DNA from 3 places in the Kitasatospora sp. NPDC023120 genome. Region 2 is predicted to be linked to each of the others. Evidence: predicted binding sites of a transcription regulator. Region 2 holds the regulator's gene; each other region holds the start of a gene.
What was found. The regulator HrcA, encoded in region 2, represses chaperone genes, less so after heat shock. The targets are predictions, from matches to a motif close to TTNGCACTCNGNNNNNCNGAGTGCNAA.

Region 1 (4,164 bases), on a different contig from region 2:
GTCCTCCAGGCGGTGCTTGCGCTCCTTCAGCTCCACCTCGGTGGCGGCGCCGACCTTGATGACGCAGACGCCGCCGGCCAGCTTGGCCAGGCGCTCCTGCAGCTTCTCGCGGTCCCAGTCGGAGTCGGTGGCGGCGATCTCACCCTTGATCTGGGCGACGCGGCCGGCCACGGCCTCGGCGTCACCGGCACCGTCGACGACGGTGGTCTCGTCCTTGGTGATGGTCACGCGGCGGGCGGTGCCCAGCACGTCCAGGCCGACCTGGTCGAGCTTGAGGCCGACCTCCTCGGAGATGACCGTGCCGCCGGTCAGGGTGGCCAGGTCGCCGAGGATCGCCTTGCGGCGGTCGCCGAAGCCCGGGGCCTTGACGGCGACGGCGTTGAAGGTGCCGCGGATCTTGTTCACGACCAGGGTCGACAGCGCCTCGCCGTCGACGTCCTCGGCGATGATCAGCAGCGGCTTGGTGGCACCGCCCTGCAGGATCTTCTCCAGCAGCGGCAGCAGCTCCTGGATGGAGGAGATCTTGCCCTGGTTGATCAGGATGTACGGGTCCTCCAGGACCGCCTCCTGCCGCTCCGCGTCGGTGACGAAGTACGGCGACAGGTAGCCCTTGTCGAACTGCATGCCCTCGGTGAAGTCCAGCTCCACGCCGAAGGTGTTCGACTCCTCGACGGTGATGACACCGTCCTTGCCGACCTTGTCGATCGCCTCGGCGATCAGCTCGCCGACCTGGACGTCCTGGGCGGAGAGGGACGCGACGGCGGCGACGTCGTCCTTGCCCTCGATCTCGCGGGCCACGGACAGCAGGTGCTCGGAGACGGCGGCGACGGCCTTGTCGATGCCCTTCTTCAGGGCGGCCGGGCCGGCACCGGCGGCGACGTTGCGCAGACCCTCGTTGACCAGGGCCTGGGCCAGCACGGTGGCGGTGGTGGTGCCGTCACCCGCGACGTCGTTGGTCTTGGTGGCGACCTCCTTGACGAGCTGCGCGCCAAGGTTCTCGTACGGGTCGTCCAGCTCGACCTCACGGGCGATGGTGACACCGTCGTTGGTGATGGTCGGGGCGCCGAACTTCTTGTCGATGACGACGTTGCGGCCCTTGGGGCCGATGGTCACCTTGACGGTGTCGGCCAGCTTGTTGACACCGCGCTCCAGCGAGCGGCGGGCGTCCTCGTCGAACTGCAGGATCTTCGCCATGTTCCCTATTCCCTCGGGGCTGCGGCCGGCCCACCGGCCGCCGAACTACGTGAACCAACAACCACGCCCCGGGCCACTGTCACTGAGGACACGGATCCGGGGCGGGTCGGGGACGACTTACTTCTCGATGATCGCGAGAACGTCGCGGGCGGAGAGCACCAGGTACTCCTCGCCCTGGTACTTCACCTCGGTGCCGCCGTACTTCGAGTACAGGACGATGTCACCGACGGCGACGTCGAGCGGCAGACGCTGGCCGTCCTCGAAGCGGCCCGGGCCGACGGCCAGGACGACACCCTCCTGGGGCTTCTCCTTGGCGGTGTCCGGGATAACCAGGCCGGAGGCCGTGGTGGTCTCGGCGTCGAGCGGCTGGACCACGATGCGGTCCTCGAGCGGCTTGATGGCAACCTTGCTGCTGGTGGTCACGTCCGAGCTCCCCTTCGGAGATTACGGGGTTTTCTAACGGGTAGGGGCGAGCCTGCGAGTCTGCCGTCGCGGGGGTCAGACACACGTCTTCGCGTTAGCACTCCCCCGGTGGGGAGTGCCAAGGACGACCATAGGCCCGTGTTAGCACTCAGTCAACCAGAGTGCCAACGACGCGCCCCGGAAATCCCGCACGACGGGTGAGTACCCGTACTCGTGTACGACAGCCGCTCCCCTCGGCACACTCGTGCGTGGCGGCTCGGGTACCGGTTCACGCCGTACGTCACGGCGGCGGCGCCCGTCCTCTGGCTGCTGGGGTTCTGGCCGGCCGCCCTGCTCCACTGAGACCGGTCAGAATGGCCACGTGGACACCGAGAACCTCCAGCCCCTGCTGACCCCCGAGGGTCAGGCCCTGCTCGCCGAGTTGCGCGAGTTCACCCCCGAGGAGGAGCTGGCGCTGGCCACCCGTCTGCGGCGGGAGCACCCGGCGGAGCTGGTGTCGGCGGCGTTCGGGCAGGCGCGGCTGCGGCAGCGGGCGCGGGCGAAGTTCGGGGCGGACGCCGACCTGATGTACTTCACGCCCAACGGGGTCGAGCAATCCACCCGGCGCAGCGTGGCCGAGTGGCGCGCGCGCCGGTTCGCCGAGCTGGGCGTACGGCGGCTGGCGGACCTGTGCTGCGGCATCGGCGGGGACGTGCTGGCGCTGGCCCGGGCGGGCATCGAGGTGCTGGCCGTCGACAAGGACCCGGCGGCCTGCGCCGCCACCGCGGCCAACGCCGCCGCCCTGGGCCTGGCCGAGCTGGTCGAGGTGCGCTGCGCGGACGTCGCCGAGGTGGACGTCACCGGCTACGACGCGGTGTTCACCGACCCGGCCCGGCGGACCTCGCGCGGCCGGGTGTTCGACCCCGAGGCGTACGCCCCGCCGCTCTCCTGGGCGATCGAGGCCGGTCGGCGGACCCCGATCGGGGCGCTGAAGGTCGCGCCCGGCATCCCGCACGAGGCCGTCCCCGAGGACGCCGAGGCCGAGTGGGTCTCCGACCACGGTGACGTCAAGGAGGCGGTGCTCTGGTTCGGCACCAGGGCCGCCCACCCGCACCGCGCCACGCTGCTGCCGCAGGCCGCCAGCCTGACCGGCGGCGACCTGCCCGACCCGCCGGCCGGCCCGGTTGGGCGCTACCTGTACGAGCCGGACGGCGCGGTGATCCGGGCCCACCTGGTGGCCGAGGTGGCCGAGCAGGTCGGCGGCCGGCTGATCGACCCGAAGATCGCCTACCTGACCTCGGACGAGCTGGTCGCCACCCCGTACGCGCACGCCTTCGAGCTCACCGACGTGCTGCCCTTCAACATCAAGAAGCTGAAGGCGCTGCTGCGCGAGCGCGCGGTCGGCACGGTGGTGATCAAGAAGCGCGGGATGGCGATCACCCCGGAGGAGCTGCGCCGCCAGCTCAAGCCGTCCGGGCCGAACACCGTCACGGTGATCCTCAGCCGCACCGACCACGGCCCGCTGATGATGCTGGGGCAGCCGGTCCGGGCGTCCTAGCTAGGTGGCGGGGGCCTGGATGTAGTCCTCGAGTCGGGCGACCGAGAAGCCCTGCTCCTGGATCCGGGCCAGCAGCTCGCCGAACATCTGGGTCATCGTGGCGCCCTTGAGCTCCTTGGGTCCGCGGAAGTGCGCCAGGATGATGTCGCCGGGCTTCAGCTTCTGGTCCGCCGCCTGGTACTGCATGTTGTGGATCTGCATCGACTCGCGCCACAGCACGATCGCGCGCGGGCCGCACTCCTGCACCGAGGTGTTGAGCGTCGGGGTGTTGGCCCCGTCGCCGAAGGGCGGACGGAACAGCAGCGGTGCGGTGCCGTACTGCTGGGTGAGCGCCGACTGGTCGTCGCAGATCTCGGACTTCTGCTTGTCCGGCGACAGCTTGCTCATCACCGGGTGGTCCACGGTGTGGTTGTGGATGTGGTTGCCGAGCGCCTGGAGCGGCTTGAAGTAGCCGTAGTCGTTCTTGACGATGTCCTTCGTCAGGAACATCGAGATCGGGACCTTGAGGTCGGTCAGCATCTCGACGAACTTCGGGTCCTTCTCGGCACCGTCGTCGATGGTGATGAAGACGACCTTGTCGCTCGTCTTGACGTCGCTGAAGACCGGCACCGGGCCGGTCCGTTCGAGCTTGACGGGCTTGTCGGCGGGCGGTGCCGGGGCGGGCGCGAGCGGGGTGAGGTTCCACTTCGCCCAGGCCGCCGCGTTCGCGCCCGCCGCGGCGGCGCCCGGGGTGGCGGCGCTGGTCGGGGCGGCTCCGGTGGGCTGGGGCGCGGCGGGTGCCGCCGCGGTGGCGGCCGGGGCGGCGCCGGCGCCGCCTCCGTTGTCGCCGCACGCGGTGGTGAAGGCCAGCACGGCCAGCGCCCCCGCCGCGTACGCCCTGGTCCTGCTCCGACCGTCCGTGTTCCGGCTGCCCCTGCTCCGACCGTCCCTGCTCACCGCACCGCGCTCCCGGTTCCCGTCCAGCTTTCTCTCAGCTATGCACGGTAGCGGCCGGGGCGGCGGTTCCCGGC
Region 2 (4,164 bases):
CAGCCAGGAGTAGCCGTAGCCGTCCTTGGAGGCCTCCACCGGGACGCCGCCGCGCTCGGTGTCGGCGTCCAGCAGCGCCCGTACCTGCTGTTCGACCTGGACGAAGGCCGCGCCCTCGACGGCGGCGAAGCAGACCGAGCCGAGCCCGGTGGGGAGGAACCCGGCGCCGGCCTCCAGGGTGAGCGCGGCGGACGGCACGCCGAACAGCTGGTCGAGGTCGGGCTTGACGGGCTTGGTGCGGCCGAACAGGGCGTCCAGGATTCCCACGGCGGTCCTTTCGCGTGACGAGGGGTTCAGCGGCCGAGCTGCTCGGAGATCCTCGCCAGCTGCGCCAGTCGCTTCTCCAGCGTCGGGTGGGTGGAGAACAGCTGGGAGGCGGTCTCCCGGGCGCTCAGCGCGGGGGCGAAGTAGAAGGCGTTGTACGGCTGCGCCTGGCGCAGGTCCTTGCTGGGGATGGCCGCGATCTGCCCGGTCACCTTGGTGAGGGCCGAGGCGAGGGCGCTGGGCCGGCCGGTGAGCTGGGCGGCGGCGCGGTCGGCGGCGAGTTCGCGGTAGCGGGAGAGCAGCCGGGTGAGCAGGAAGCTGATCGCGTAGACGACCATCGAGACCAGCGGGATGACCAGGGCCACGATGGCCGCGTTCTGGTCGTTGTTGTTGCGGCCGCCGAGGAAGCCGCCGTACATGGCGATCCGGGTCATCGCGCCGGCGAGCACACCGAGGAAGCCGGCGATGGTCATCACCGCGACGTCCCGGTGGGCGACGTGGGACAGCTCGTGCGCGAGGACGCCCTCCAGCTCCTCCGGCTCCAGCCGGCGCAGCAGGCCGGTGGTCACGCAGACCACCGTGTTCTGCGGGTTGCGGCCGGTGGCGAAGGCGTTGGGCATGTCGTTGTCGGCGACCGCCACGCGGGGTTTGGGCATGTCGGCCAGGGCGCAGAGCCGGTCGATCGTGCCGTGCAGCTGGGGGAACTCCTCCGGGGACACCCGGTGGGCGCCCATCGCCCGTTCGGTGATCTTGTCGCTGAACCAGAACTGGGCCACGAACAGCCCGCCGGAGATCAGGACGATCAGCGGCCAGGCGCCGCGCAGCAGCGCGATCAGCAGGCCGGTGAAACCGACGTACAGCAGCCCGATCACGAACATCGTCACGACCATGCGGCCGGTCAGGCCGCGGTCGGGCGCGAAACGGGTGTGCTGGCCCGAGCTCGACATCGCTTGCTCCTCCATTCGCCGTCGCTTTCGATGCTGCCACCCGGACGGCCCCGGGGCACCACCCCCGCGCCGGGAACCGCGGACGGTCCCGGTGCGGGGGCGGTGCGGCGGGTGGCACCAGGAACTGCGGGGAGGATCACCCCGGTCGGGCCGTTCCTGCCGTAGGACCCGGGCCGTACACTGGCAGGTACGGTTTTGGCACTCGGGTGTTCAGAGTGCCAAGGCCGGGGTCTCCCGGAGCGGCCCGCAGCAGCACACAGGGACATACAGGGACAACAGACGGACAACGTGCGAAGACGGAGGTGCGTGCCCCATGGCCGGTGAGGTCCGCCAGCTGGACGACCGCAAGCTCGCCGTGCTCCGCGCGATCGTGCAGGACTACGTGGGCACCGAGGAGCCGGTCGGCTCCAAGGCCCTGGTGGAGCGGCACAACCTCGGGGTCTCGCCGGCGACCGTCCGCAACGACATGGCGGCGCTGGAGGAGGAGGGCTACATCCACCAGCCGCACACCAGCGCCGGCCGCATCCCGACCGACAAGGGGTACCGCCTCTTCGTCGACAAGCTCGCCGAGATCAAGCCGATGAGCGCCCCCGAGCGCCGGGCCATCCGGCACTTCCTGGACGGCGCGGTCGACCTGGACGACGTGGTCGCGCGCACCGTGCGGCTGCTCGCCCAGCTGACCAGGCAGGTCGCGGTGGTCCAGTACCCGTCCCTGACGCGCTCCACGGTGCGGCACATCGAGCTGGTGGCGCTGGCCCCGGCGAAGGTGATGCTGGTGCTGATCACCAACACCGGCCGGGTCGAGCAGCGGATGGTCGACTGCCCGGGCCCGGTCGGCGAGACGGTCCTGGCGGACCTGCGGAGCGTGATCAACGGCAGGGCGGCCGGCCGGCGCCTCCCGGAGGTGCCGGGGCTGCTGGAGGAGCTCCCGGCGATGTTCGAGCAGGCCGACCGGCCGACCGTCAGCACGGTCCTGGCGACGCTGTTCGAGACGCTCGCCGAACAGAACGAGGAGCGGATCATGCTGGCCGGCACGGCCAACCTGACCCGCTTCGGGCACGACTTCCCCCTCACCATCCAGCCGGTGCTGGAGGCCCTGGAGGAGCAGGTCATCCTGCTCCGCCTCCTGGGTGAGACCAATGACGCCGCGATGACGGTCCGGATCGGGCGGGAGAACGCCTACGAAGGGCTGAATTCCACCTCGGTCGTGTCGGTCGGTTACGGTTCGGGCGACGAGAGCGTGGCCAAACTGGGTGTGATCGGTCCGACCCGGATGGACTACCCGGGCACAATGGGGGCGGTGCGGGCGGTGGCACGGTACGTGGGTCAGATCCTGGCCGAGTCGTAGCAATCAGCCGCTGTCAGATACCTGACGGCGTCCAGTCGCAGCACTACTACAGGCGGAACAAGCGGAGCATTTGGTGGCCACGGACTACTACGCGGTACTCGGCGTCCGACGGGATGCGGGGCAGGACGAGATCAAGAAGGCGTTCCGGCGCCTGGCACGCGAACTGCACCCGGACGTCAACCCGGACCCGAAGACGCAGGAGCGGTTCAAGGAGATCAACGCCGCCTACGAGGTGCTCTCCGACCCGCAGAAGCGCCAGGTCTACGACCTCGGCGGGGACCCGCTGTCCCCGGGCGGCGGCGGCGGTGCGGGCGGCTTCGGGGCCGGCGCGGCGGGCTTCGGCTTCTCCGACATCATGGACGCCTTCTTCGGCGCCGCGGCCGGCCAGCGCGGGCCGCGCTCGCGCACCCGCCGCGGCCAGGACGCCATGATCCGGCTGGAGATCACCCTGGAGGAGGCCGCGTTCGGCACCACCAAGGAGCTCCAGGTCGACACCGCCGTCACCTGCACCACCTGCAGCGGCGAGGGCGCGGCCCCCGGCACCTCCGCGCAGACCTGCGACATGTGCCGCGGCAAGGGCGAGGTCTCCCAGGTCACCCGGTCCTTCCTGGGCCAGGTCATGACCTCCCGCCCCTGCCCGCAGTGCCAGGGCTTCGGCACCGTCGTGCCGACCCCGTGCCCGGAGTGCGCCGGCGACGGCCGGGTCCGCGCCCGCCGCACCCTGACCGTCAAGATCCCGGCCGGTGTCGACAACGGCACCCGGATCCAGCTGGCCGGCGAGGGCGAGGTCGGCCCCGGCGGCGGCCCGGCCGGCGACCTGTACGTCGAGATCGCCGAGACCACCCACGCCATCTTCCAGCGGCGCGGGGACGACCTGCACTGCACCGTCACCATCCCGATGACGGCGGCCGCGCTCGGCACCCAGGTGCCACTGCAGACCCTGGACGGGCTGGAGGAGGTCGACATCCGGCCCGGCACCCAGTCCGGCCAGTCGATCCCGCTGCACGGCCGGGGCATCACCCACCTGCGCGGGGGCGGCCGGGGCGACCTGATAGTGCACGTCGAGGTGAAGACGCCCACCAAGCTCGACGCCGAGCAGGAGGACCTGCTGCGCCGCCTCGCGGTGCTGCGCGGCGAGGAGCGGCCCTCCGGCCAGTTCGCGCCGGGCCAGCAGGGCCTGTTCTCCCGCCTGAAGGACGCCTTCAACGGCCGGTAGCCGTCCGGGAGGGGGTGCCGGGGCCTGCCCGGCACCCCTTTCGCGTTCCCGTCCCACCCCCTCCTGGAGGTCCCCCGCATGACCGCGCCCGTCTTCGTCGTCGACACCGGGCGGATCGCCGCCGCCGCGCCCGGCACCGTGGTGCGCCTGGACGGCCCGGAGGGGCGGCACGCGGCCGCGGTGAAGCGGCTGACGGCCGGCGAGGCGGTGACCCTCGCCGACGGGCTGGGCCTCGGTGTGGACGGCACGGTCGCCGAGGTGCTCGGCAAGGACGCGATCGACGTGGCGGTCGCCGCCGTGCGCCGCGAGCCGGAGCCCGCGCCGCGGATCGTCGTCGTCCAGGCGCTGCCCAAGGGCGACCGCGGCGAACTGGCGGTGGAGACCATGAC
Region 3 (4,164 bases), on a different contig from region 2:
GCCCGCGCGTTGTGCAGCGCGGTCTCGATGTCGTCGGAAGCCATCCGCCCATTCTCCCTCGAAACGCCGTGTGGGCGGCTCCCCGAAGGGAACCGCCCACACGATCCGGAATCAACCGATCCGATCAGAAGACGATCAGGATCAGAAGTCCATGTCACCGCCCGGCATGCCGCCGCCGGCGGCCGCGGCGGCCTTCTCCGGCTTGTCGGCGATGACGGCCTCGGTGGTGAGGAACAGCGCCGCGATGGAGGCGGCGTTCTGCAGCGCGGAGCGGGTGACCTTGGCCGGGTCGATGATGCCCTCGGCGACCAGGTCGACGTACTCGTTGGTGGCGGCGTTCAGGCCGTGACCGGCGGGGAGGTTGCGCACCTTCTCCACCACGACGCCACCCTCGAGGCCGGCGTTGGTCGCGATCTGCTTGATCGGGGCCTCGAGCGCGACCTTGACGATGTTGGCACCGGTGGCCTCGTCGCCGTCCAGCTCCAGCTTGTCGAAGGCGACACCGGCCTGCAGCAGGGCGACGCCACCACCGGCGACGATGCCCTCCTCGACGGCGGCCTTGGCGTTGCGGACGGCGTCCTCGATGCGGTGCTTGCGCTCCTTGAGCTCCACCTCGGTGGCCGCGCCGGCCTTGATGACGGCCACGCCGCCGGCCAGCTTGGCGAGGCGCTCCTGGAGCTTCTCGCGGTCGTAGTCCGAGTCGCTGTTCTCGATCTCGGCGCGGATCTGGTTCACGCGGCCCGCGACCTGCTCGCTGTCGCCGCCACCGTCGACGATGGTGGTCTCGTCCTTGGTGATGACCACCTTGCGGGCGGTGCCCAGCAGGTCGATGCCGGCGTTCTCCAGCTTGAGGCCGACCTCCTCGGAGATCACGGTGCCACCGGTGAGGATGGCGATGTCGCCGAGCATGGCCTTGCGGCGGTCGCCGAAGCCCGGGGCCTTGACGGCGACGGACTTGAAGGTGCCGCGGATCTTGTTCACGACCAGGGTCGACAGGGCCTCGCCCTCGACGTCCTCGGCGATGATGACGAGCGGCTTGCCGCTCTGCATGACCTTCTCCAGCAGCGGGAGCAGGTCCTTGACCGAGCCGATCTTGGAGTTGGCGATGAGGATGTACGGGTCCTCGAAGGTCGCCTCCATGCGCTCCAGGTCGGTGGCGAAGTAGGCGGAGATGTAGCCCTTGTCGAAGCGCATGCCCTCGGTGAGCTCGAGCTCCAGACCGAAGGTGTTGCTCTCCTCGACGGTGATGACGCCTTCCTTGCCGACCTTGTCCATGGCCTCGGCGATCAGCTCGCCGATCTGGGTGTCAGCGGCGGAGATGGAGGCGGTGGAGGCGATCTGCTCCTTGGTCTCCACGTCCTTGGCCTGGGCCAGCAGCTGGTCGGAGACGGCGGCGACGGCCTTCTCGATGCCGCGCTTCAGAGCCATCGGGTTGGCGCCGGCGGCGACGTTGCGCAGACCCTCGCGAACCAGGGCCTGGGCGAGCACGGTGGCGGTGGTGGTGCCGTCACCCGCGACGTCGTCCGTCTTCTTGGCGACCTCCTTGACGAGCTCCGCACCGATCTTCTCGTACGGGTCCTCGAGCTCGATCTCCTTGGCGATGGAGACACCGTCGTTGGTGATCGTGGGGGCGCCCCACTTCTTCTCCAGCACGACGTTGCGACCCTTGGGGCCGAGCGTGACCTTCACTGCGTCGGCGAGCTGGTTCATGCCACGCTCAAGGCCGCGGCGAGCTTCCTCATCAAAGGCGATGATCTTGGCCATCTGAAGTGGTCCTCCGGGACACGGTCGACTGCTCGGACCAAGGGGTGCCCGCGACGGACGGCCCTGGTGTGCGGGGGTCCATTCCCCTACCGCTCCCGGGGGCCTCACCGACCCGGTCCGCTGTCACTCTCACGCTGTGAGTGCTAACGCCAATGATTAGCACTCCGGGTGGTCGAGTGCAAGCCCAATCGCCGACCCGCGAGCCGCCTCCGGGGCCGCCCGGGAACGGCGACGGGCCCGTACGACACGTGTCGTACGGGCCCGTCGAGAAGCGGGAGAGCAGCCAGCCGTGGGCCGCGCCGAGCTCCTGGAGTCGGAAGGGGTCAGACCGCCGCGCGAACCATGTCCGCCTGCGGGCCCTTCTGTCCCTGGGAAATCTCGAACTCGACCCGCTGGCCCTCCTCGAGGGTGCGGTAGCCGTCCATCTGGATCGCGCTGTAGTGGACGAAGACGTCCGCACCACCGTCGACCGCGATGAAGCCGTAGCCCTTCTCCGCGTTGAACCACTTGACGGTGCCCTGAGCCATTCCGAACTCCCCTAGTGCTGTGCTGGCCCTTCACGCGCCCGCAGGTCGCGGGCCCGGGTTGGTTGAAGGCCGGCCCGGGGAACCCCCCCTGGGCGCAGCCGTGCACGCCGCAACCCTCCGCGCGGGACACCGAACGGCTTCCGACGAGCGGGTGATTGCGTCGACCGCCGCTGAATGTATCCGGATCGAAGCCCTCTGCAACAGGGTCAACCGCCGGTAATTCCGCCACGGCAGCAAGGGACAGCACGGGATGAATCGGGAGAATCTCGGCATTTCACGCCGGACATAGCGGACGAATTACCCAAATCCCCAGGGTAATTCTGACATCCGCCTGACATGTTTCACGGGCCGGTCCCACCGGCCGGACACCCTCCGGCGGAACGCCGAGGGGATCGGGAAGGAACCCCTGTTCCCAGCCGAGCGACACTCTACTCCGACTCGGGTCGGAAATATTCCAGCCGGAATGCAACCGGCCGCCCGCACATACGGAGAGCGGAATTCCGTACGTGCGGGCGGCCGAATGGCGGTCGGCGCGACTCAGCAGCCGCCGGCCACCGCCGGGATGATCGAGATGCCCGCGCCGTCCTGGATCTCGGTCGCCAGGCCCTCCGCGAAGCGCACGTCGTCGTCGTTCACGTAGACGTTGACGAAGCGGCGCAGCTTGCCGGTGTCGTCCAGGATGCGGGCGGCGATGCCCGCGTGGTTCTTCTCCAGGTCGGCGATGACCTCGCCCAGGGTGGCGCCCTCGGCGGTCACCTCGGCGGCGCCGCCGGTGTAGGTGCGCAGGATGGTGGGAATGCGGACGTTGGCGCTCATGGCTCTCCTTGCGGGGGTGCGGCCGTGCGGGTGGGGGGGGTGGTTCAGGCGGACGCGAGGCCCGCGTCGCGGAAGGAGTCCAGCGTCGGGCGGATGACGGCGGTCATCCCGGCGTCGGAGACGGCGTCCAGGGTCTTCAGGCCGTCGCCGGTGTTGATCGCGACGGTCTCCTTGGCCGGATCCAGCTGCCCGGTCTCGACCAGCTTCTTGAGCACGCCGACGGTCACCCCGCCCGCGGTCTCGGCGAAGATGCCCTCGGTCCGCGCCAGCAGCCGGATCGCCGCCACGACCTCGGCGTCCGTGACGTCCTCCACCGCGCCGCCGGTCCGGCGGGCGATGTCCAGCACGTACGGGCCGTCGGCCGGGTTGCCGATCGCCAGCGACTTGGCGATGGTGTCCGGCTTGACCGGCTTGATCACGTCACGGCCGGCCTTGAACGCCGCCGACACCGGCGAGCAGCCCTCGGCCTGGGCGCCGAAGACCTTGTACGGCCGGTCCTCGACCAGCCCGAGCTTGATCAGCTCCTGCAGCCCCTTGTCGATCTTCGTCAGCTGCGAGCCCGAGGCGATCGGGATCACGATCTGCTCCGGCAGCCGCCAGCCGAGCTGCTCGCAGATCTCGTACGCCAGCGTCTTGGAGCCCTCTCCGTAGTACGGCCGCAGGTTGACGTTGACGAAGCCCCAGCCCTCCCCGGCCGGGTCGCCGATCAGCTCCGAGCAGAAGCGGTTCACGTCGTCGTAGTTGCCCTCGATGCCGACCAGCTCGCCGCCGTACACCCCGGCCATGACGACCTTGCCCTGCTCCAGGTCGTGCGGGATGAAGACGCAGGACCGGAACCCGGCCCGGGCCGCCGCCGCCCCCACCGCGCCGGCCAGGTTGCCGGTGGATGAGCAGGACAGTGTCGTGTAGCCGAACGCCCGCGCCGCCTCGATCGCGCAGGCCACCACGCGGTCCTTGAACGAGTGCGTCGGGTTCCCGGAGTCGTCCTTGATGTGCAGCTGCGCCGTGAACCCGAGCTCCCGCCCCAGGTTGTCCGCCTTCACCAGCGGGGTCCAGC

Region 1: the regulator HrcA is predicted to act here: its motif matches at 1,759-1,785, upstream of groES (co-chaperone GroES).
Region 3: the regulator HrcA is predicted to act here: its motif matches at 1,921-1,947, upstream of groL (chaperonin GroEL).

The regions. Positions count from the first base shown of each region.
Region 1 is NZ_JBVHHY010000001.1:386,091-390,254, reverse strand. It holds gene groL (chaperonin GroEL) at 1-1,194, opposite strand, end outside; gene groES (co-chaperone GroES) at 1,312-1,617, opposite strand; gene ACZ3TI_RS01940 (THUMP-like domain-containing protein) at 1,979-3,154, shown strand; gene ACZ3TI_RS01935 (polysaccharide deacetylase family protein) at 3,155-4,090, opposite strand.
Region 2 is NZ_JBVHHY010000016.1:89,097-93,260, reverse strand. It holds gene pspAB (PspA-associated protein PspAB) at 1-267, opposite strand, end outside; gene htpX (zinc metalloprotease HtpX) at 294-1,211, opposite strand; gene hrcA (heat-inducible transcriptional repressor HrcA) at 1,525-2,559, shown strand; gene dnaJ (molecular chaperone DnaJ) at 2,633-3,775, shown strand; gene ACZ3TI_RS23795 (16S rRNA (uracil(1498)-N(3))-methyltransferase) at 3,854-4,164, shown strand, end outside.
Region 3 is NZ_JBVHHY010000053.1:18,918-23,081, forward strand. It holds gene ACZ3TI_RS39205 (hypothetical protein) at 1-44, opposite strand, end outside; gene groL (chaperonin GroEL) at 142-1,764, opposite strand; gene ACZ3TI_RS39215 (cold-shock protein) at 2,088-2,291, opposite strand; gene ACZ3TI_RS39220 (MoaD/ThiS family protein) at 2,829-3,107, opposite strand; gene thrC (threonine synthase) at 3,152-4,164, opposite strand, start outside.